Regions from separate parts of the Kitasatospora sp. NPDC085895 genome, predicted to be linked through region 2. Evidence: riboswitches for the same ligand, from Rfam matches in the RefSeq annotation. Region 2 holds a riboswitch; each other region holds the start of a gene.
The links. A riboswitch is a leader RNA that binds a small molecule or an ion and turns the genes downstream of it on or off. The one in region 2 is predicted to bind cyclic di-AMP.
Positions count from the first base shown of each region.

Region 1: linked by a shared signal. The riboswitch ahead of AB0442_RS25370 (transglycosylase family protein) and the one ahead of AB0442_RS04360 (hypothetical protein) in region 2 are both predicted to bind cyclic di-AMP.
Region 3: linked by a shared signal. The riboswitch ahead of AB0442_RS07345 (transglycosylase family protein) and the one ahead of AB0442_RS04360 (hypothetical protein) in region 2 are both predicted to bind cyclic di-AMP.

Region 1 is NZ_JBFBJY010000045.1:24,577-31,764, reverse strand. It holds gene AB0442_RS25395 (protein kinase) at 1-153, shown strand, start outside; gene AB0442_RS25390 (SurA N-terminal domain-containing protein) at 307-945, shown strand; gene AB0442_RS25385 (MazG family protein) at 1,011-2,003, shown strand; gene AB0442_RS25380 (SDR family NAD(P)-dependent oxidoreductase) at 1,961-2,389, opposite strand; gene AB0442_RS25375 (cytochrome P450) at 2,661-3,950, shown strand; cyclic di-AMP (ydaO/yuaA leader) riboswitch at 4,163-4,328, shown strand; gene AB0442_RS25370 (transglycosylase family protein) at 4,333-5,163, shown strand; gene eno (phosphopyruvate hydratase) at 5,368-6,654, shown strand; gene AB0442_RS25360 (septum formation initiator family protein) at 6,760-7,188, shown strand, end outside.
Region 2 is NZ_JBFBJY010000004.1:186,642-193,829, reverse strand. It holds gene uraH (hydroxyisourate hydrolase) at 1-186, shown strand, start outside; gene pucL (factor-independent urate hydroxylase) at 218-1,138, shown strand; gene AB0442_RS04365 (8-oxoguanine deaminase) at 1,288-2,670, shown strand; cyclic di-AMP (ydaO/yuaA leader) riboswitch at 2,930-3,106, shown strand; gene AB0442_RS04360 (hypothetical protein) at 3,110-3,694, shown strand; gene AB0442_RS04355 (glycoside hydrolase family 16 protein) at 3,719-4,411, shown strand; gene AB0442_RS04350 (gamma-glutamylcyclotransferase) at 4,455-4,841, opposite strand; gene aceB (malate synthase A) at 4,982-6,634, opposite strand; gene AB0442_RS04340 (IclR family transcriptional regulator) at 6,824-7,188, shown strand, end outside.
Region 3 is NZ_JBFBJY010000008.1:45,119-52,306, forward strand. It holds gene AB0442_RS07330 (LysR family transcriptional regulator) at 1-12, opposite strand, end outside; gene AB0442_RS07335 (MFS transporter) at 109-1,548, shown strand; gene AB0442_RS07340 (hypothetical protein) at 1,628-2,329, shown strand; cyclic di-AMP (ydaO/yuaA leader) riboswitch at 2,822-2,972, shown strand; gene AB0442_RS07345 (transglycosylase family protein) at 2,974-4,125, shown strand; gene AB0442_RS07350 (glycoside hydrolase family 6 protein) at 4,597-5,820, shown strand; gene AB0442_RS07355 (endo-1,4-beta-xylanase) at 6,227-7,188, shown strand, end outside.

The DNA.
Region 1 (7,188 bases), on a different contig from region 2:
CCCGGCGCGACCCCGCGGGCGGCCCCCGCGCCGCCCGCCCCCTCCTTGCCCGCCGGGCCGCCGGGCGCCGGACGGCCCGACCCGCGGCTGTTCGGCCCGGCCACGCCGCCGCCGACCCCGGTGCCCGGCAACCCGTACGCCTCGGGCGGCTGAGCCCGGACGGCCCGCCCTCCGTCCCCGCGGCGGGGGTCTGGGCAACACGCGGACGGCTGCCTATTGTTCACTCCAGTCAGGAGAACCACCGGGCGCCCGTCGCGCCCCGCGCACGGACCCACACAGCCCCACCCACCGCACGGGAGGCCCCACGTGATCCGCACCCGCTCCGTCCCCCGCCCGGCCCGGACGGCCGCCGGGATCCTGCTCGCGGCCGCCGTGCTGACCGCGTGCGGAGGCTCGCCGGCCCACCAGGGCTCGGCGGCGGTGGTCGGCGACGAGCGGATCCCGATCGCGGCCGTGCAGGCCAAGGTCACCGAACTGCGGGACGCGGCGGCCGCGGCCTCCCCGGGCGGCGGCGGCACCGAGCAGGCCGGCCTGGTCCGGCGGACGGTCGCCGAACTCGTCCTCGACCGGGTGATCGCCCGCGCCCTCGCCGACCGCGGCCTCACCGTCTCCGAGGGCGAGATCGCGCAGGCCCGGCAGGCCGACGCCCAGCTGCTCGGCGGCGACGCGGCCCTGCAGCGCCAGCTGCTGCTCCGCCAGGGCGTCGCCCCCGCCGACGTCCCCGGCTTCTACCGGCAGCAGATCGGCATCAAGAAGATCGCCTCGGCGGCCGGCCAGGACGCCCGGACCGAGCAGGGCGACGCCGTGGTCCGCAAGGCCCTCGCCGACGCCGGCCGGGAGCTCCGGGTCGAGGTCAACCCCCGCTACGGCCGCTGGGACCCGCAGCAGATCGCCCTGGTCGACAGCACCACCGACTGGCTGCCGCAGCGCGCGCCGTCCGCCTGACCGGTCCGCCCGCGGCGCCCGGCGGGACGCGTCGGGACGCCGCCGGGGGACGGTAGGTTCGGGGTGTGGAGACTCCGAAGCTGATCCTGCTGACCACCACCCACCGGGTCGCCCCCGGCCTGCTGTCCTGGCCCGCCTGGGAGGCCCTGCGGTCGGCCGGCCGGGTGCTGGCCGCCGACCCGGAGCACCCGCAGCTGCCCGCGCTGCGGCAGGCCGGCGTCGAGGTGGAGACCGTCGAGCGGACGTCCGCTCCGGCGCTCGCCCGGATGCTGGCCGAGGCCGCCCCGGTGGTCTGGCTGGGCAGCCCGGACGGCGACCCGGGTCTCACCGACGCCCTGGCCCGGCTCGCGGTGGAGGAGGCGGGCGGCGTCCCCGAGATCGAGCTGCTGCCCGGCTCCTACGACCTGCCGGGCGCGCGGCTGCTCGACCTCGCCTCGGTGATGGACCGGCTGCGCTCGCCCGGCGGCTGCCCCTGGGACGCCGAGCAGACCCACGAGTCGCTGGTGAAGTACCTGGTCGAGGAGGCGTACGAGCTCGTCGAGGCGATCGAGGAGGGCGACCGGGAGACGCTGCGCGAGGAGCTCGGCGACGTCCTGCTGCAGGTCTTCTTCCACGCGCGGATCGCCGAGGAGCACCCGGAGGACCCGTTCTCCGTCGACGACGTGGCCGGCGACATCGTCGAGAAGCTCATGTACCGCCACCCGCACGTCTTCGGCGACGTGGAGGCCACCGGCTCCGCCCAGGTCGAGGCCAACTGGGAGCAGCTGAAGGCCGCCGAGAAGCAGCGGGAGTCGGTGCTGGACGGCGTCCCGTCGGGCCTGCCCGCGCTGGCGTACGCGGCCAAGCTGGTGTCCCGGGTGCGCCGGGCCGGCTTCACCGCCGTGCCGGACGCCCCGTACGAGCTGCCGCGGGAGCTGACCGCGGAGAGCGCCGGCGAGCTGCTGCTGGCCGTGGCGCAGCGCGCCTACGACGCCGGCGTGGACGTCGACGCGGCGCTGCGCGGTGCCGCGCGGCGCTACCGGACGGCGGTGCGGACGGCCGAGGGGCTGTCGGACTGACGCTGCGGCGGGACGACCTCGCTGATCGCCTCGCCGACCAGGGCGAGCAGCTCGGCCAGCGGGGCGAGGTTGTCGTCCAGGTCGGCGAAGGAGACGATCCGCTCGCCGTGCGGGCCGGCGACGGCGAAGAGGTCGATCCGGCCGAGGTGCTTGCTCGCGGTGTCGACCAGGGCGGCGACGTCGCTGGGCTGGTGGACGTCGCCGCTGACGCCGACGACCGGGCAGCCGGGGCGGTCGAGCTCGGTGGCGAGGTCCTCCGCGACACCCGGGCGCAGATCGGCGACGAGCATGCCCGCGGCGCCCGCGGCGGCGAAGCGGCGGGCCAGGTCGGCCCCCTCGCCCCCGCTCAGTACGGCGATGACGACCACTGCCCCGGCTACTCGCACGGCCTGCTCCTCTCTGAGCACGACACCCCGCGGGCGGCTCCGCACGTCCGCCCTCACGGTTATCGGAGGATCGTAGGCACCTCGCGACCCTCCGCAACAGGGATTACCCCCCGGGTGACCAGGCTCACGCCCGTCCGGGCCGATCGGATCCGGCCGTCCCGCACGGGCCCTCGGGCAGCCCCTCCCGACGGCGCCCGCGCGGGCCGGCCGGACCGGGCGGGCCGGGCGGGCACCGTCGGGAGGGGCGCCCGGCAGCGGATACGGTCGGGGCATGCCGGAGACCCCCCGACCCGACGACCGACCCGAACTCTTCACCTGGGAGTTCGCCGCCGACCCCTACCCCGCGTACGCCTGGCTGCGCGAGCACGCGCCGGTGCACCGCACCACGCTGCCCAGCGGGGTGGACGCCTGGCTGGTGACCCGGTACGCGGACGCCCGGCAGGCCCTCGCGGACGCCCGGCTCTCCAAGAACCCGGTGCACCACAGCGAGCAGGCGCACCGCTCCGGCCGGGTCGGCATCCCGGGCGAGCGGCAGGCCGACCTGATGACCCACCTGCTGAACATCGACCCGCCGGACCACACCCGGCTGCGCCGGCTGGTCTCCAAGGCGTTCACGCCGCGCCGGGTGGCGGAGTTCGAGCCGCGGGTGCAGCAGCTCACCGACCGGCTGATCGACTCCTTCGCCGGGCGCGGCACGGCCGACCTGATCCACGAGTTCGCCTTCCCGCTGCCGATCTACGCGATCTGCGACCTGCTCGGCGTGCCGCCGGAGGACCAGGACGACTTCCGGGACTGGGCCGGCATGATGCTGCGACACACGAAGCCGGGCCAGCCCGGCGGGCAGCGCGGCGGCGTCGGCCGGGCCGTGAAGCGGATCCGCACGTACCTGGCGGAGCTGATCCACCGCAAGCGGGCCGACCTCGGCGACGACCTGATCTCCGGCCTGATCCGGGCCAGTGACCACGGCGAGCACCTGACCGAGAACGAGGCCGCGGCGATGGCCTTCATCCTGCTGTTCGCCGGCTTCGAGACCACCGTCAACCTGATCGGCAACGGCCTGCACGCCCTGCTGCGCAACCCCGGGCAGCGGGCGCTGCTGCAGGAGTCGGTGGCACGCGGCGAGAGCGGCCTGCTGGAGACCGGGATCGAGGAGCTGCTGCGCTACGACGGGCCGGTGGAGCTGGCCACCTGGCGGTTCGCGACCCGGCCGCTGACGATCGGCGGGGTGGAGATCCCGGTCGGCGACCCGGTGCTGGTGGTGCTGGCGGCGGCCGACCGCGACCCGGCCCGGTTCTCCGACGAGAACACCCTGGACCTCGCCCGCGCCGACAATCCGCACCTGGGCTTCGGCCACGGCATCCACTACTGCATCGGCGCCCCGCTGGCCCGCCTGGAGGGCCGGGCCGCCCTGGCGACGCTGCTGACCCGGCTGCCGGACCTCGCCCTGGACGCCGACCCGGCGGACCTGCGCTGGCGCGGCGGCCTCATCATGCGGGGCCTGCGCGAGCTGCCGGTCGCCTTCACCCCGGTGGGGCCGTCCGGGCGGCGCGACCCGGTCTGACGGTGTGTCGCACCGGTCGGATCCGGTCGGAACTGAACACTCGTCAATCAGGAAACACCTGCATCGTTCGTGGGCGATAATCAGGTCTCCGTAATTGCTTCGTGATACCCGCGATATGAGCTTGTGATCGGTCGTTCGATCTGCTTACTCTCCCGAACAGTCCGCAGCCGCGGACCCCGGCACGGCAACGCCGAATCCTGTCCGCCGTGCCCGGGCCTCACGACCGAGACCCAGGACAGGGGCGGGGGAACCACGTTCGTCGCCGTCCCCACGGCTAGGGGTGAAGCCGCGTCAGCAGGGCCCCTCCTGCGGCCGCGGCCGGGCCAGCCTCCCGGTCCGAACCCGACAGCTCACCTCGCAGGCGTTCGGAGAGGGACAACCCATGCTCTTCACCGGACCTGGCCGCCACCGCCGCAGGACGTCCGCCGAGAAGGCGGTCGCCGTCGCGGGTGTCACGGGTGTCGGCCTCGCCCTGCCGCTGCTCACCGCGGGCGGAGCCCATGCCGCCCCCGTCTCGATCTGGGACAAGGTCGCCCAGTGCGAGAGCGGCGGCAACTGGAGGATCAACACCGGCAACGGCTTCTACGGCGGGCTGCAGTTCACCGCCCGGACCTGGAAGGGGTTCGGCGGCGCCCGGTACGCCCCGCTCGCCCACCAGGCGAGCAAGAGCGAACAGATCGCCGTCGCCGAGAAGGTGCTGGCCTCCCAGGGGCCCGGCGCGTGGCCGGTGTGTTCCAAACGCGCCGGCCTGACCCGCGCGTCCGCCGGGAGCGGCGGGACGCGCAGCGGCACCGGACGGGCGCAGGCCCCGGCGGCCCCGTCGTCGCCGTCGCCGCAGTTCCCCGGCCGGGGCGGTTTCGACGCCGACTCCGGCGTGTACTGGTACCAGAAGGACGACCAGTGGTACTGGACGGCACACCAGGAGGTCTACGAGCGCCACCTGCCGCCGGCGCCCACCGGGCCGGCCGACCCGGCCGACCCGGCCGACCCGGCCGACGGCGGCGCCGACGAGGGCGCCCGCACCCTGCAGGCCGTTCCGGTGCCCTCCCTCGGCCGCGAGCAGTACACCGTGCAGGAGGGCGACACGCTGTCCGGCATCGCCGCCGCGCACGGGCTGTCCGGCGGCTGGGAGCAGCTGTACGCGAACAACCGCGAGGCCGTCGGCGCCGATCCGGACCTGATCCTGCCCGGCCAGCAGCTGCGCCTGGCCTGACGGTCCGGCACGGTACGAACGGTCCGTCCGCCCGCGGGGCGGCACCCGCGGGCGGACGGCCGGTTTCGTGGTCCTTCAGGTGAACTACCGGCGAGTAGACCGGCCACACGGTGAGACAGGGCCATGCGCGGCACGGCCCGGTGGGCCCGTGCGGTTAGGCTCTGGTCGTAACGACCCTCATCCGCTTCCGCTAGGAGATGCCTCGTGCCGTCCATTGATGTCGTCGTAGCCCGCGAAATCCTCGACTCCCGCGGTAACCCCACGGTCGAGGTCGAGGTCGGCCTCGACGACGGCAGCACCGGTCGTGCCGCTGTCCCGTCCGGTGCCTCCACCGGTGCCTTCGAGGCCCTGGAGCTTCGCGACGGCGACAAGAACCGCTACTTCGGCAAGGGCGTGGAGAAGGCCGTCCTCGCCGTCATCGAGCAGATCGGCCCGGAGCTGGTCGGCTACGACGCCACCGAGCAGCGCCTGATCGACCAGGCCATGCTCGACCTGGACGCCACCCCCGACAAGTCCTCGCTCGGCGCCAACGCGATCCTCGGCGTCTCCCTCGCCGTGGCGCACGCCGCCTCCGAGGCCAGCGACCTGCCGCTGTTCCGCTACCTGGGCGGCCCCAACGCCCACGTGCTGCCCGTCCCGATGATGAACATCCTCAACGGCGGCTCGCACGCGGACTCCAACGTCGACATCCAGGAGTTCATGATCGCCCCGATCGGCGCGGAGTCCTTCTCCGAGGCCGTCCGCTGGGGCGTCGAGGTCTACCACACCCTCAAGGGCGTGCTGAAGGAGCGCGGCCTGTCCACCGGCCTCGGCGACGAGGGCGGCTTCGCGCCGAACCTGGACTCCAACCGCGAGGCGCTCGACCTGATCGTCGAGGCCATCAAGAAGGCCGGCTACACCCCGGGCAAGGACGTCGCGCTCGCCCTGGACGTCGCCTCCTCCGAGTTCCACAACGACGGCGCCTACACCTTCGAGGGCAAGGCGATCTCCTCCGCCGAGCTCATCGACTACTACGCCGAGCTGGTCGCCGCGTACCCGCTGGTCTCCATCGAGGACCCGCTGGACGAGTCGGACTGGGACGGCTGGAAGGCCATGACCGACAAGCTGGGCGACAAGGTCCAGCTGGTCGGCGACGACCTGTTCGTCACCAACCCGGAGCGCCTGCGCCGCGGCATCGAGACCGGCACCGCCAACGCGCTGCTGGTGAAGGTCAACCAGATCGGCTCGCTCACCGAGACCCTGGACGCCGTCGAGCTGGCCCAGCGCAACGGCTACCGCTGCATGATGTCGCACCGCTCCGGCGAGACCGAGGACGTCACCATCGCCGACCTCGCCGTCGCCACCAACTGCGGCCAGATCAAGACCGGCGCCCCGGCCCGCTCCGAGCGCGTCGCCAAGTACAACCAGCTGCTGCGCATCGAGGAGATCCTCGACGACGCCGCCGAGTACGCCGGCCGGGGCGCGTTCCCGCGGTTCAAGTTCGAAGGCTGAGCCCTGACACCCCGCGGCTGACACACGGCCGCTGGCCCGGTGCCCCGGCAACCACCCCGTAGGGTGGGGGCCGGGGCACCGGCGTGAGCAGGAGGGGTACGAGCGATGTGGAAGATCCCGGGACTGGCGGGGCGTCCGCGCTTCACCAGCCGCGCGACCGTGCTCGTGCTCGTCCTGTGCTCGCTGGTGGCGATACTCGCCTACCCCACCCGGCAGTTCCTGACGCAGCGCTCGGAGATCGCCGACCAGCGGGCCAGGGCGGAGCACGCCCGGCAGCAGGTCGACGAGCTCCGGCGGGCGAAGGCCCGCTGGCAGGACCCGGAGTACGTGAAGGCGCAGGCCCGCGAGCGGCTGCACTTCGCGATGCCCGGCGAGACCCCGTTCGTCTCGGTCGACCCCTCCGCGCGCCCCGGCCCGGCCTCCGCCGACGCACTGCCCACCGGCCCGGTCAGGGCGGCCAAGCCCTGGTACACCACCGTCCTCGAGTCGGTCGACCTGGCCGACTCGACGCCCGCTCCTCACGAAGACAGCACG
Region 2 (7,188 bases):
GCCGCGGAGGCGGGCTCGGTCGTCCGGCTGCTCTTCGACACCACCGCGTACTACGCGGCCCGGGGCGAGGCGGCGCCGTTCTTCCCCGAGGTGGCGATCGTCTTCACGGTCGCGCCCGCGCAGCACCACTACCACGTGCCGTTGCTGCTCAACCCGTTCGGCTACTCGGTCTACCGCGGAAGCTAGAAGACCGACCTGGAACCTTAGGAGCCATGCCATGGCCCACGTGCTCGGCCAGAACCAGTACGGCAAGGCGGAGAACCGCATCGTCCGGGTCTACCGCGACTCCACCCGGCACGAGATCAAGGACCTGAACGTCTCGGTCTCCCTGCAGGGCGAGTTCGAGGACGTCCACCTCACCGGCTCCAACGCCAACTGCCTGCCCACCGACACGACGAAGAACACCGTCTACGCCTTCGCCAAGGAGTACGGCATCGAGTCGGCGGAGGCCTTCGGCATCACGCTGGCCCGCCACTTCGTCGAGAACACCGAGCGCGGTGTGGTGCACAGCGCCCGCATCCGCATCGAGGAGTACACCTGGGACCGCATCCGGACCCCGGACAGCTCCGCCCGCTTCATCGGCTCCGAGGAGGTCGGCCACTCCTTCGTCCGCAACGGCCAGGAGGTACGCACCTCCGAGATCGTGTTCGACGGCGAGTCCGTCCAGGTGATCTCCGGACTCAAGGACCTGGTCGTGATGAACACGACCAACTCCGAGTTCTGGGGCTACATCAAGGACAAGTACACCACCCTCCAGGAGGCCTACGACCGCATCCTGGCGACCCAGGTGACGGCCCGTTGGAAGTACGGCTACACCGGCCGCGACGACGAGCCGCAGCCGAACTGGAACCGCTCCTACAACCACGTGAAGCGCCACATGCTGGAGGCCTTCGCCGAGACGTACTCCTACTCGCTGCAGCAGACCCTGCACGCGATGGGCACCCGGGTGCTGAACAACCGCGCCGAGGTGGACGAGGTCCGCCTGGAGCTCCCCAACAAGCACCACTTCCTCGTCGACCTGGAGCCCTTCGGCCTCAAGAACGAGAACGAGGTGTACTACGCCGCCGACCGGATGTACGGCCTGATCGAGGGCACCGTCCACCGCGAGGGCGTCGTCCCGGTCATACCCGTCGCCTGACCGGACCGGCACCCGCCCGCCACGGGCCGGACGGCGCCGCCGCGGGGCCCCTGTGCTTCCCCGCGCCGGCCTCCGCACCCCGTCCGGCCCGCCCCACCCGCCGCCCGCCCGCGGCACACCCCCAGCCCTCGCCCCAAGGAGTTCACGCCATGGCAGTCCAGCCCCCACCCGCCGACCAGCGGATCGTGATCGAGAACGTCGCCGTCGCGACGGTGGACGCAGACGACACCGAGTACGCCCGCGGCCACGTGGTGATCCTCGGCAACCGGATCGAGTCGGTCGGCGACGGCCCCGCCCCGCAGTGGCTGGACAACGTGGTGCGCCGGATCAACGGCGAGGGTCATCTGGTCACCCCGGGCCTGGTCAACACCCACCACCACTTCTACCAGTGGATCACCCGCGGCCTCGCCCAGGACGACATCCTCTTCGACTGGCTGGTCGCGCTCTACCCGACCTGGGCCCGGATCGACGAGAAGCTGGTGCACGCCGCCACCCAGGGCTCGGCCGCCGCGCTGCTCAAGTCCGGCTGCACCACCGCCTCCGACCACCACTACGTCTTCCCGCAGGGCGGCGGCGACGTCCTCGGCGCCTCGATCGAGGGCGTGCAGGAGCTCGGCCTGCGCTTCACCGCGCTGCGCGGCTCGATGGACCGCAGCAAGAAGGACGGCGGCCTGCCGCCGGACCACGCGGTGGAACGGACCGAGGACATCCTGATCGCCTCCGAGGCCGCCGTCGACACGTGGCACGACGCCTCCTTCGGCTCGATGCTGCACGTGGCCCTCGCGCCCTGCTCGCCCTTCTCGGTCTCCACCGAACTCCTCAGGGAGTCGGCCGTGCTGGCCCGCCGCAAGGGCGTCCGGCTGCACACCCACGGCTCGGAGACGGCCGAGGAGGAGCAGTTCTGCAAGGAGCTGTTCGGCATGGGCCCGACCGACTACTTCGAGTCCACCGGCTGGCTCGGCGAGGACGTGTGGATGGCGCACTGCGTCCACATGAACGACTCCGACATCGCCAAGTTCGCCGAGACCGGCACCGGTGTCGCCCACTGCCCCTCGTCCAACGCCCGTCTGGCGGCCGGCATCGCCCGCGTCCCGGACATGCTGAAGGCCGGCGTGCCGGTGGGCCTCGGCGTCGACGGCACCGCCTCCAACGAGTCCGGCGAGCTCGGCACCGAGCTGCGCAACGCGCTGCTGATCAACCGCCTGCACGGCCGCCCCGACGCGCTGACGGCACGCCAGTCGCTGCGTCTGGGCACCATGGGCGGCGCCCGGGTGCTCGGCCGGCAGAACGAGATCGGCTCCATCGAGGCCGGCAAGCTCGCCGACCTGGCCCTGTGGAAGGTCGACGGCATCATGCACTCCTCGATCGCCGACCCGGTGGCCGCGCTCACCATGGGCGCCCTGCCGCCGCTGGCGGTGCTGTTCGTCAACGGCAACGCCGTCGTCGAGAAGGGCGTGCTGACCACCGTCGACGAGGACCGGATCGCGCTGGCCTGCGCCCGCGCCGCGAAGGAGCTCGCCTCCCGCGCCTGACCCCCCGCACTCCGGGCCGTACCAGGGACGGTACGCCACCCGGACTCCGTGGCCCCCGGCCGGCCCACAGCGGGCCGGCGGCCGTACGGAGCGCGGCCCCCGGACCCACGGCGAGGGTCCGGGGGCTGCGGCGCGCCCGGATGTGACGGACCCGACATCGACGGTCCGGTGCCTTGCCCTCCGGGAGGACCCTGCTGACCTGCTCGGACGCCCGCTCCATGCGGGCCCCGTCCCGGGACCGCCGAGTCCCGTCCGCCCGGTGACGGCAACGCGAGATGCGACACGGACGGGAGCGGGGGAACCAGGTAAGTCGCCCTGGCCCCGCGCGCATGCTCGCGTACGGCCAGGGCTCGGGGTGAAGCCGCCCACCGGGCGGCCGGGCCACCTGACGGCCCGAATCCGACAGCTCACCTCGCAGGCGTCGTCGAGGAACAACTCCATGCCTGTTTCCGCCATCGCCCTCAAGGTGGGCGAGGTCGCCGGGCTCGGCCTGCTGGCCGTCCCCTTCCTGGGCAGCGCCGAGGCCGCCAGCATGCCCGAGGTGACCCAGGACCGGCTCGCGCCGGTCGCCATGGCCGCGAACACCGCGGCAGCCGCCTCCCTCTCCGTCCACTCCTCCGCCTGCTTCACCGCCCGGAGGATCGGCGTCGCCGTCCGCGACGCCGCCGGCAACAAGCTGGACTTCCCCGGCAGCGGCCGCAACGTGCGGATCTGCCCCGACGGGGTCACCGTCACCACCGCCGCCCGCGCCCTGCCGGCCGGCGTCTACACCGCCTTCGGCACCTGGCAGGACGCCGACCGGCGCTGGCACGACCTCCCGGTGCAGACGCTCGACGTCCGCGCCTCGGGCACCGCCGCGCCGGCCCCGAGCCCGACCGCGGCCGCCCCGAGTCCCTCCCCCACGGCGAGCGCCACCCCGGCGCCGAGCACGCCGACCGCGGCCCCGACCACGGCGGCACCCAGCTTCACCGCCTCCCCGTCGGCGAGCTCCTCCCCCACCTCGACGGCCGGTGCGCCGACCTGATCGGACGACTTCGACGGCGTCAACGTGCCGCTCGGCAGCTGGACGGGCTGCTCCAACGGCCCGTCCATCACCGCCAGCCACTGCTCCGGGCTGCCGGCCGCGGTGGACAGCAAGTGGTGGGCCTACCCGGACGGCTGGAAGGACACCAGCAAGAACGGCACCTACTCGCCGTCGAGGACGATGTCCATCGCCAACGGCCAGATGAACCTCCACCTCAACCGGGACTCCTCCGGCACCTGGGTCTCCGCGCCGGCGCCCAAGCTCCCCTCCCCCACCGGCGACGGCGTCCAGTACGGGCGCTTCGAGGTGACCTGGAAGGCGACCTCGGCCTCCGGCTACAAGATGGCGTGGCTGCTCTGGCCGGACGACGGCATCTGGCCGCAGCACGGCGAGATCGACTTCCCCGAGGGCGACCTCAACGGTTCGATCGGCGCCTTCATGCACCGCGCCGACGCCACCTCGGGCAGCGACCAGGACGCCTACTCCAGCGGCGTCCCGACCGCCGGCGCGTGGCACACCTCGGCGGTCGACTGGCAGAAGGACGGCGTGACCTTCTACCTGGACGGCAAGGTGATCGGGCGCTCCACCGCGCGCATCCCCGCCAACTCGATGCACTGGGTGCTGCAGTCCGAGACGGCCCTCGGCGGCACCGTGCCCGCCGTGGGCTCCTCGGCGGACATCGCCGTCGACTCGGTCAAGTTCTGGAAGGCGGGCTGACCTTCCGCGTCCGCCCGGCCGGCGCCCCCCCGGGGGGCGCCGGTCAGGCGGTGCGGCCGAGGGTGGCCAGGTAGGCCCGCCAGCCGCCGTGGCCGGTGATCTCGCGGTGCACCCCGCGCTCGAGCTCACCGCGGCGCAGCACCATGGACAGGCACGGCGTGCCGTCCGAGAGGGCGATCACGCCGAGCTCCAACTCCGGGGGCTCGCCCGGCAGGACGGCGTCCCGCAGGTGCTCCAGCGGGAGGTCGTAGAGCTCGCCCTCGATCGCCGCGCTGCCGCCCGGGTCGGGCAGCAGGCCGGGGCAGACGTCGCGGACGGAGAAGAAGCGGTGGCCGGGTGCGGTGCGGACCGGGCCGACCAGGTACTCGGCGACCAGCGGGTGGAACGGGCCGCCGGTCATCGCCTGGCCGTTGAAGAAGATGAGCGCCATGGGGAAGTGCCTCCGAACGCGGGTGTTCCGTACGGCTCCCGGCGTCTGGGCAGCGGGAGCCGTACGGAACGGTGAATTGCGGCGGACGAGTTCGACGTCCTGGCGGGCGTCGGGCCGCTCGCCCGGCGGATAGGTTGGGGTCAGTCGAGCAGGGGCAGCGCGGGCAGGGTGAGGAAGTCGACGAACTCCTCGGCCAGGGCGACCTGCTCGAAGAGCCGGGCGGCCTCCGTCCAGCGCCCGGCGGCGTAGGCGGCGTCCCCGAGCTCGGTGCGCAGTTCGGCGAGTTCCTCGGCCACGAGCCGGCGGACGAGCTCCGCGGTGGCCTTCTCGCCGGTGTCGGCGAGGACGACGCCGTTGTTGATCCACTGCCAGATCTGCGAGCGGGAGATCTCGGCGGTGGCGGCGTCCTCCATCATGTTGAAGATGCCGACCGCGCCGAGGCCGCGCAGCCAGGCCTCGATGTAGCGGACGCCGACCTGGACGGCGTTGTGCAGGCCCGCGCGGGTGCAGCTGCCGCCGGCACCGGCGATGTCGAGCAGCTGCTCGGCGGTGACGGGCTCGGGCGAGCCCGGCGAGGACTTCTGGTTCGGCCGGTCGCCGAGCACGGCGTCGAAGCAGGACCGGGCGACCGGGACGAGGTCCGGGTGGGCGACCCAGGAGCCGTCGAAGCCGCCGGCGGCCTCGCGGTCCTTGTCGGCCTTGACCTTCTCCAGGGCGGCCGCGTTGACCTCCGGGTCCTTGCGGGAGGGGATGAACGCGGCCATGCCGCCGATCGCGTGGGCGCCGCGGCGGTGGCAGGTCTGCACCAGCAGGCGGGTGTAGGCGGCCATGAAGGGCGAGGCCATGGTGACGGTGTTGCGGTCCGGCAGGATGTAGTGGTCGCCGGCGTCGCGGAAGTTCTTCACGATCGAGAAGAGGTAGTCCCAGCGGCCGGCGTTGAGCCCGGCGGCGTGGTCGCGCAGCTCGAAGAGGATCTCCTCCATCTCGAAGGCCGCGGTGATGGTCTCGATCAGGACGGTGGCGCGGATCGTGCCGTGCGGGATGCCGAGCTCGGCCTGCGCGTGGGTGAAGACGTCGTTCCACAGCCGGGCCTCGAGGTGGCTCTCGGTCTTCGGCAGGTAGAAGTAGGGCCCGGAGTTGGGGTCCTCGGCGCCGCGGGCGATCAGCCGGGCGGCGTTGTGGAAGAAGTACAGGCCGAAGTCGAAGAGGCCGCCGGAGACCGGGGCGCCGTCCACCAGCAGGTGGGTCTCGTCGAGGTGCCAGCCGCGCGGGCGGACCACCACGGTGGCGAGTTCGGCGGCGGGCCTCAGGGTGTACGCCTTGCCGGCCGGCGAGGTGAAGTCGATCCGTCCCTCGAAGGCGTCGATCAGGTTGACCTGGCCGGAGACCACGTTCTCCCAGGTGGGCGAGGTGGCGTCCTCGAAGTCGGCGAGCCAGACCCGGGCACCGGAGTTGAGGGCGTTGATCACCATCTTGCGGTCGGTCGGGCCGGTGATCTCGACCCGGCGGTCCTGGAGGGCGCGCGGGGCCTCGGCGACCTGCCAGTCCCCGGCGCGGACGTCGGCCGTCCCGGGCAGGAAGTCGAGGGTGCCGGCCGCGGCGATCTCGGCGCGGCGGGTCTTCCGTCGGGCGAGGAGCTCCTGGCGGCGGCCTTCGAAGGCACGGTGGAGCCCGACGACGAAGGAGACGGCCTCCGGCGTGAGCACCTCCTCGGCGCGGGCGACGCGCGGACCGGCGACCGTGACGACCGGGGCGGCGGACGACGCGCCGGCGGATCCCTGATCTGCAGCCATGGGCAGGACACTCCTTGGACGGTTGAGCCAGCACTGGGGGTTCCGATGGGAACTCCCGAGATCCGGACCCCCCTACGGGCGGGTTCCGTTCTGTACAGTGGAGCCTAGTTTCCGCGATACAGAATTTCAACGGTTTGTTGATGTGATCGGCGGGACTCTACTCCTCCCCCGAGAGCGAAGGGAACACCGGTGGTCAGCACCCCCGCCGCAGACCGGACAGGCACCGACCGCACCGGCGGCGTGCAGTCCGTCGAGCGCGCCTTCCTCCTCCTCGAGGCACTGGCCGAGGCCGGTGGCACGGCCGCGCTCAGTGAGCTGTCCGCCAGCTCCGGCCTGCCGATGCCGACGATCCACCGACTCATCCGTACCCTCGTCCAGCAGGGATATGTCCGGCAGGACACCGCCCGTCGGTACACGCTCGGCCCGCGGCTGATCCGGCTCGGCGAGACGGCCGGCCGCCTGCTGGGCAGTTGGGCCCGCCCGTACCTCGCGGAGCTGATGGAGGCCACCGGGGAGACGGCGAACCTCGCCGTCCTGGAGGGCGGCGAGGTGGT
Region 3 (7,188 bases), on a different contig from region 2:
CACTGGACGCATTCCTCTCTTGCGAAACATGCACTGGAAGCAATCCAAGCATCCGCCTAGCGTGGACGGGAACCCAGACGCCTCCGCTCCGGAAGGAGCCCGTCCGTCATGTCCGAGAACGCCCCACCGGCCCTCCGCCGGTCCACCCTCTTCGCGATGTGCGCCTGCGTGCTCGTCGCCCAGAGCATGGTCGCCGCGATCAACCTGATGATCCCCCAGCTCGCGGCCTCCGCCCTGCACCCCTCCCCCGGCGCCCTGCTGTGGACGGTCGACGCCTACGTCATCGTCTTCGCCGGGCTGCTGATCCCGGCCGGCGCCTGCGGCGACCGGTGGGGGCGGCGGCGGGCGCTGCTCGTCGGCCTCGCGCTGTTCGCCTCCGGCGCCTGCCTGAGCGCCGCGGGCGGCTCGCTCGGCTCGGTGGCCGCGCTGATCGCGGGCCGCGCGGTCTCCGGCGCCGGTGCCGCCCTCGTCATGCCCGCCACCATGGCGGTCCTCGTCCACCTGGCCGGCCCCGAGCGGCGTGTCCAGGCCCTCGCCTCGTGGACCCTCGCGGTCGGGCTCGGCGGGCTGGCCGGCAACGTCGGCGGCGGCCTGACCGCGCAGTTCCTGCCCTGGCATGCGCTGTTCTGGGCGATGGTGCCGCTGTCCGTCCTGCTCGCGGCGGCGGTGCTGCGCACCGTCCCCGAGCTGCCGCGGCACGCCGCCGCCCTCGACCCCACCGGCTCGGCCCTGCTCGTCGCCGGCACCGCCGCCGTGCTGTACGGCATCATCGAGGGCCCTTCGCACGGCTGGCTCTCGGTGCCCGTGCTGGTCGGATTCGCGCTCGGCGCCGCCCTGTTGGCGGCCTTCACCCGGTACGGCCTGGTGGCGCGGCGGCCGCTGGTCGACCCGCGGGTGTTCCGTTCGCGGCGGCTGCGGGCCGCGGTGCTGGGCACGGCGGCCTCGTTCTTCGGCCTGTTCGCGCTGTTCTTCGTCAACTCGCAGTTCCTGCAGTACGCCAAGGGCTACTCGCCGGCCCGGACCGGTTTCGCCATCGTGCCGCTGACCGTCGGCATGGCGCTGGTGCCGCGGTTCGCCGGGCGGCTGCAGGCCCGGCACGGGGTGCGGTGGGTGGCCGGCGGCGGGCTGGCGCTGATCGGCGCCGGGCTGCTGGGCGTCTCCACCGCGGGCCCGGGCACCCCGTACCCGGTGTACGCGCTGTGGCTGCTGCTGCTCTCGGCCGGCATGGGGCTGTCCGCCCCGGGCCTGACCCACGCCGTGGTCTCCGAACTCCCGCCCGGGCAGGCCGGGCTGGGTGCCGGGCTGAACACCGCGGCCCGGGAGCTGGGTGCGGCGCTCGGCGTGGCCGTGGTCGGCACGGTGCTCGCCTCCCGTACCGGCGGCGCGGCCCACAGCTCGGCCGGGTTCACCGCGGGCATGGCCACCGGGCTCCGGGTGGTCGCCGTGCCGGTGCTGCTCGCCGCGCTCGCCGTCCTCGCCGGTCTGCGCGGCCGGCCGGCCGCCGAGCGGCCCGTTCCCGCGCCGGCGCCCGCCGCCGAGGCGGCCTGACGGCTCGTACGGCCCCGCGGCCGGGGCGGTGGGGCGCCCCACGGGGCGCCGGCTCCGGCCGGTTTGCCACCATGCGGGCATGACCCTCATCGTCTCCGTGGCGGGCGCCGGTTGCGGCTGTGCGCCGCGCCGCGCCTGGTCCGCCTCGCCCGCGCCCGCGTGGGCGGCGGCCGCCGGAACCGCCCTCGCCCGCTGGCCCGATCCCGACTGCGCCGAGTCGCCGTACGGGGGGCGGGGCGTCGCGCAGACCGACCGGATACCGGTGGCCGGCGAGGAGCGAATGCTCGGGCTGGACGGCCCGCTGCTCGTCGAGGGGCCGTTCTGGTGCCTGTTCTCCCCGGCCGCGACGGCGCTGAACGGGGTGTCCGACGACCCGGACGGGCTGCCCGAGCACGCCCTGGTCCGCTGCACCCCGCTGGCGGTGGCCGACGTCCGTCCGGGCGGTGCCCGGGTGCGCGTCGCGGTCGAGGAGGTGGTGCGGCTGACGGAGGTGCGGGAGCGCTGGGCGCCGTCCTCGGCCGGTTCGGTCGCGGGCCTGTTCCCACCGGAGGGCGCCTCCGTGGACCGCTGCAGCGTCCGCCGCGGTGCGCTGCGGTACGTGGAGTGGTCCGCCCAGGGCGATCTGGGCCGCCGGGCGGTGCTGTGGGAGGGCGACGGCCGGTCGGTGCTGCTGATGTACGCCGAGTGGTCCTTCGACGAGGACGACGTCGCGTTCGGCCACCGGCCGCTGACCGCGGCGGAGGCCGCCGACGTGCGGGCCTGCTGGCCCGCGGAGGGCTGAACGGACACCCGCCGCACGATCCCCGTTCCGACACGAACGGACGGCCGCCGCGGGCGCCCGGCGGACCCGAACCTTCCGTTTCGGCCCGCTCCGGCCCCTCGGTTCGTGCCGTGATCGCCCCGGCGGGGCCCGGCGGCGGACCCGCCGAGCCCCGCATGCGTGCATTTTCGGCCGACTTCGCCGCCCTGCCGCACGGAAATGCCACCGGGAATTTCCCAGGGAATTTCCACGGAATTCGTCCGATCCGCGCCGCCGCGGACACGTCAGGGCCGCTGCCGCCCCCCGCGACCTGCGACGCGGCCCGGGCGGGCGGTGGCGCGTGGGGCGGCGTGCGGCCGAAATGCACGCATGCGGCACCGAAGCACTCGTGATGATTGTGTGATGTTCGGGATGCTGGCTTGTTATCGCAGTGATGATCCCTCTAATGTCCACCTCAGCCCGACAGCACGGGCGCCCGAGGCGCGGCACGCCGAACCCTGCCCACCGCGTCGACCGGGTCACCGACCAGACCCTGGGCAGGGACGGGGGACCCAGTTTCGACGCCGCCCCCACACGGCTAGGGGTGAAGCCGCCTCAGTGCGGCCGGGCCACCTCCCGGTCCGAACCCGACAGCTCACCTCGCAGGCGTGCGGAGAGGGAACTCGATGGGTTTCATCGGCTCGGGCCGTCACCGCCGCCCCACCCAGACCGAGCGCGCCGTCGCGGCCGCAGGTGTGGCAGGTGCGGGTCTGGCGATCCCGCTGCTCACCGCGACGGGCGCCCACGCCGCCCCGGTCACCACCTGGGACGCGGTGGCCCAGTGCGCCAGCGCGGGCAACTGGGGCAAGAGCGTCGGCAACGGCGAGTACGGCGGCCTCCAGCTCGACCTGCGCACCTGGGTCGCCTACGGCGGCGACAAGTTCGCCTCCACGCCCGACCGGGCCACCAAGGAGGAGCAGATCGCCGTCGCCGAGCGCGTCCTCGAGGACCGCGGCGCGAAGGCCTGGGGCACCTGCGGCAAGTCCGCGGGCCTCACCGGCGAGGGCAAGCCGGAGACGGTCGACCAGGACTCCCGGGGCGACCAGGGCTCGACGGCGCCGACCGCCACCACCGCGCCGACCGACCGCGGCGCCTCGGCGCCGGTCTTCACCGGCATGCAGGGCCGGGACGCCAGCGGCGTCTACTGGTACCTGGTGGACGGTCAGTGGTACTGGACGACCAGCCAGGAGATCTACGACTACTACACCGGCCCGGCGGCCCCGACCGCCCAGAGCCGGTCCACGGCGCCGGGCCGGGCCACCACCGCGCCGGCCTCGCCCACCGCGCAGGGCAACGCCACCACGCCTCCGACCATCGACCCGATCACGGGCCTCCCGGTCACCCCCGACCCGACCGGCGCCACGACCGCCCCGGTGCCGGGCACCACCACGGCCCCCGGCACGCCCGCCCCGGGCACCGCCGCACCGGACGCCGCGCCCCCGGTCATCGACCCGATCACGGGCCAGCCGGTCACCCCCGGCACGACCACCGCGCCGGCCACCACCCCCGGCACACCGGCCCCGAGCACCACCGCGCCGGCCACCACCGGCCCGGGCACCACCGCCGACCCGGCCGCCACCACGGCCACCCCGGCCCCGCAGGCCACCACGCCCGCCGCGCAGCCCGACACGTACACGGTGGCGGCCGGCGACACGCTCTCCGACATCTCCGACAAGAACAAGCTCGGTGGCTGGAAGCAGGTCTACGACGGCAACGAGGGCACCATCGGCCAGGACCCGAACCTCATCAAGCCGGGCCAGGTCCTGAAGATCAAGTAACTGCGGCACCGCAGGCGCACCGACGCCGGCGGCCCCGGGACACTCCCGGGACCGCCGGCGTCCTGCCGTTCCGGCGCCGGATCCGGCCGGCGCCGGGCGGTCGGGGGCGACCCCGAAGTCAACCATCGGCGTTCACATCGATGAACGATGGTTCCATCCATGGCCATACCTGGGCGCGGAGCCGACAACACGCCAACGCCCGTGACGCAGGGGAACATTGATCGCAGCGCGCCTCCGCGCCGCCCGCAGGCCCCGGCAGCGGGTTCAGCGGAGTGAACGACCCGGCCGCGGCACCCCGAGAGCGCCCGGAGCCCCGCCCGCATCCCGGCCGGCGCCCAACCGACCGTCCTGCGCGGAGCCTTGACGCGGCGGACGGGTGCGACTAGAACTTCCCTCGCGCTTGGGAGCGCTCCCACGAGTCGCCCGCACCCTCGCCCTGCGCAGCCCGTACGCCAGCCCTAGGAGCCGCACGTGTCCCGCCCCCGCCGTCGAATCGCGGCCGCGAGCGCCGCCGTCGCCGCCGTCGCGGTCTGCTGCCTGCCCGCCACCGCATCCACCGCGTCCGCCGCCCCCGGCAGCGACCGGGCCGCGGGCCGGGCACCCGGCCCCGGCACCAGTTTCTACGTCGACCTCGACAGCAAGGCCCTGCACCAGGCCGCCGCCGACCTCAGGGCGGGCGACCGGAACAACGCGCTCGCCATGGCGAAGATGGGCTCGTACCCGGTGGCCCGGTGGTTCAACGGCACCGCGACCCCGCAGGAGACCACCACCGCGATGGCGCAGCTGCAGGCCAAGGCCGCGCGGCAGCACCAGACCCCGGTGGTGGTGGCGTACAACGTGCCCGGCCGGGACTGCTCGCAGTACTCCGCCGGCGGCGCCTCCGACTCCGCCGAGTACGCGGCCTGGGTCGACGGCCTCGCCCGGGGCATCGGCGACCGCCGCACGGTGGTGGTCCTGGAGCCGGACGGCCTCGCCCTGAGCCCCGCCTACTGCGGCGGCACCGCCCAGCAGCAGGCCGACCGGCTCGCCGAGATCAACGGCGCCGTCGACCGCCTCGCCGAGCAGCCGCACGCGGCCGTCTACCTGGACGCCGGCCACAGCGCCTGGCAGTCCACCGGCACCATGGCGAAGCTGCTGGTGGACGGCGGCGTCGAGCGCGCCCAGGGCTTCTTCCTCAACGTCTCCAACTACCAGCGCGACGCCGACCTGGTCCGCTACGGCACCCAGGTCGCCAAGTGCAGCTGGTACCTCTCGCACACCCCGGGCGCGGTCGCCGACGACTGCGCCAACCAGTACTGGCCGCAGGCCGACGCGGACGCCTGGTACACCGCGCACGTCCCCGCCGACGCGAAGCTGCCGCACTTCGTGGTCGACAGCAGCCGCAACGGGCAGGGCCCGTGGACGCCCACCGCGACCTACCCGGACCCGCAGACCTGGTGCAACCCGCCGGGCCGCGGCCTCGGCACCCGCCCGACCGCCGACACCGGCACGCCGCTGCTGGACGCCTTCCTCTGGGTCAAGGTGCCGGGCGAGTCCGACGGCAGCTGCACCCGCGGCACCACCGGCGGCACCGACCCCGAGTACGGCGCCGCCGACCCGGCCGCCGGCGCGTGGTGGCCCGCCCAGGCCCACACCCTGGCCGCCAACGCCTCGCCCGCGCTGGCCTTCGGCCTGCCGGCCGGCACGCACCGCTGACCATCCCCCCATAGGCGGCCCCGGACCCCACCCGCCGGGCCGCCCGCCGGGCGCCGCACGCCCCACTGCACCGCTGCGGCGCCCGGCCCTTCTGCATGCCCACACACGGGCGAAAGTTTTCGATACCGATAATGCCGCTCCTGGCCGCACTCGGCCAGAACTACGACATGACATCTCGTCAGACTCCGTTGTCAGCATGCCCGGAAGCCCGCCATCGCCTGATAGAAACTTTCGACAGTCAATTCGAAACACAGTATTGACCAGCATTCGACAACAAGGACATACTCGTCGGCGATCGACCTCCCGCCGCTGGCCGCGTGGCGGACGCACAGCACCGCAACAGGTCCCACCCAGCCTGTCCGGACGAGCCCCACGGCCGTCCGGCCGACGGAAGAAGAGGTTGTCGATGATCCACCGCTCCCCCGGTGCCCCGGGGCTGCTCCGCCGCGTGCTGCTGGCCGGCACGGCCGGCGTGCTCGCCGCGGCGGGCCTGGCCGGTGCGGCCGGCACCGCCGACGCCGCGAGCACGCTCGGCGCGTCCGCCGCCGCCAAGGGCCGCTACTTCGGCACCGCCGTGGCCGCGGGCCACCTCGGCGAGTCCGCCTACGCCAGCACCCTGGACACCGAGTTCACCGCGGTCACCCCGGAGAACGAGATGAAGTGGGACGCCGTCGAGGCCACCCGCAACTCGTTCAACTTCGCGTCCGCCGACCAGATCGTCGCCCACGCGCAGGGCAAGAACATGAAGGTCCGCGGCCACACGCTGGTCTGGTACTCCCAGCTTCCCGGCTGGGTCGGCGGTCTGTCCGCCACCGACCTGCGCACCGCGATGAACAACCACATCACCCAGGTGATGACGCACTACAAGGGCAAGATCTACGCCTGGGACGTCGTCAACGAGGCCTTCCAGGACGGCGGCAGCGGCGCCCGGCGCAGCTCGCCCTTCCAGGACAAGCTCGGCAACGGGTACATCGAGGAGGCGTTCCGCACCGCCCGCTCCGTCGACCCCAACGCCAAGCTCTGCTACAACGACTACAACACCGACGGGCAGAACGCGAAGAGCAACGCGGTCTACGCGATGGTGAAGGACTTCAAGCAGCGCGGCGTGCCGATCGACTGCGTGGGCTTCCAGTCGCACTTCAACAGCGCCTCGCCGGTGCCGAGCGATTACCGGGCCAACCTGCAGCGCTTCGCCGACCTCGGCGTGGACGTGCAGATCACCGAACTCGACATCGAGGGCTCCGGCTCGGCGCAGGCCGCCAACTACGCCAACGTGGTCAACGCCTGCCTGGCCGTCACCCGGTGCACCGGCATCACGGTGTGGGGCATCACCGACAAGTACTCGTGGCGCAGCAGCGGCACCCCGCT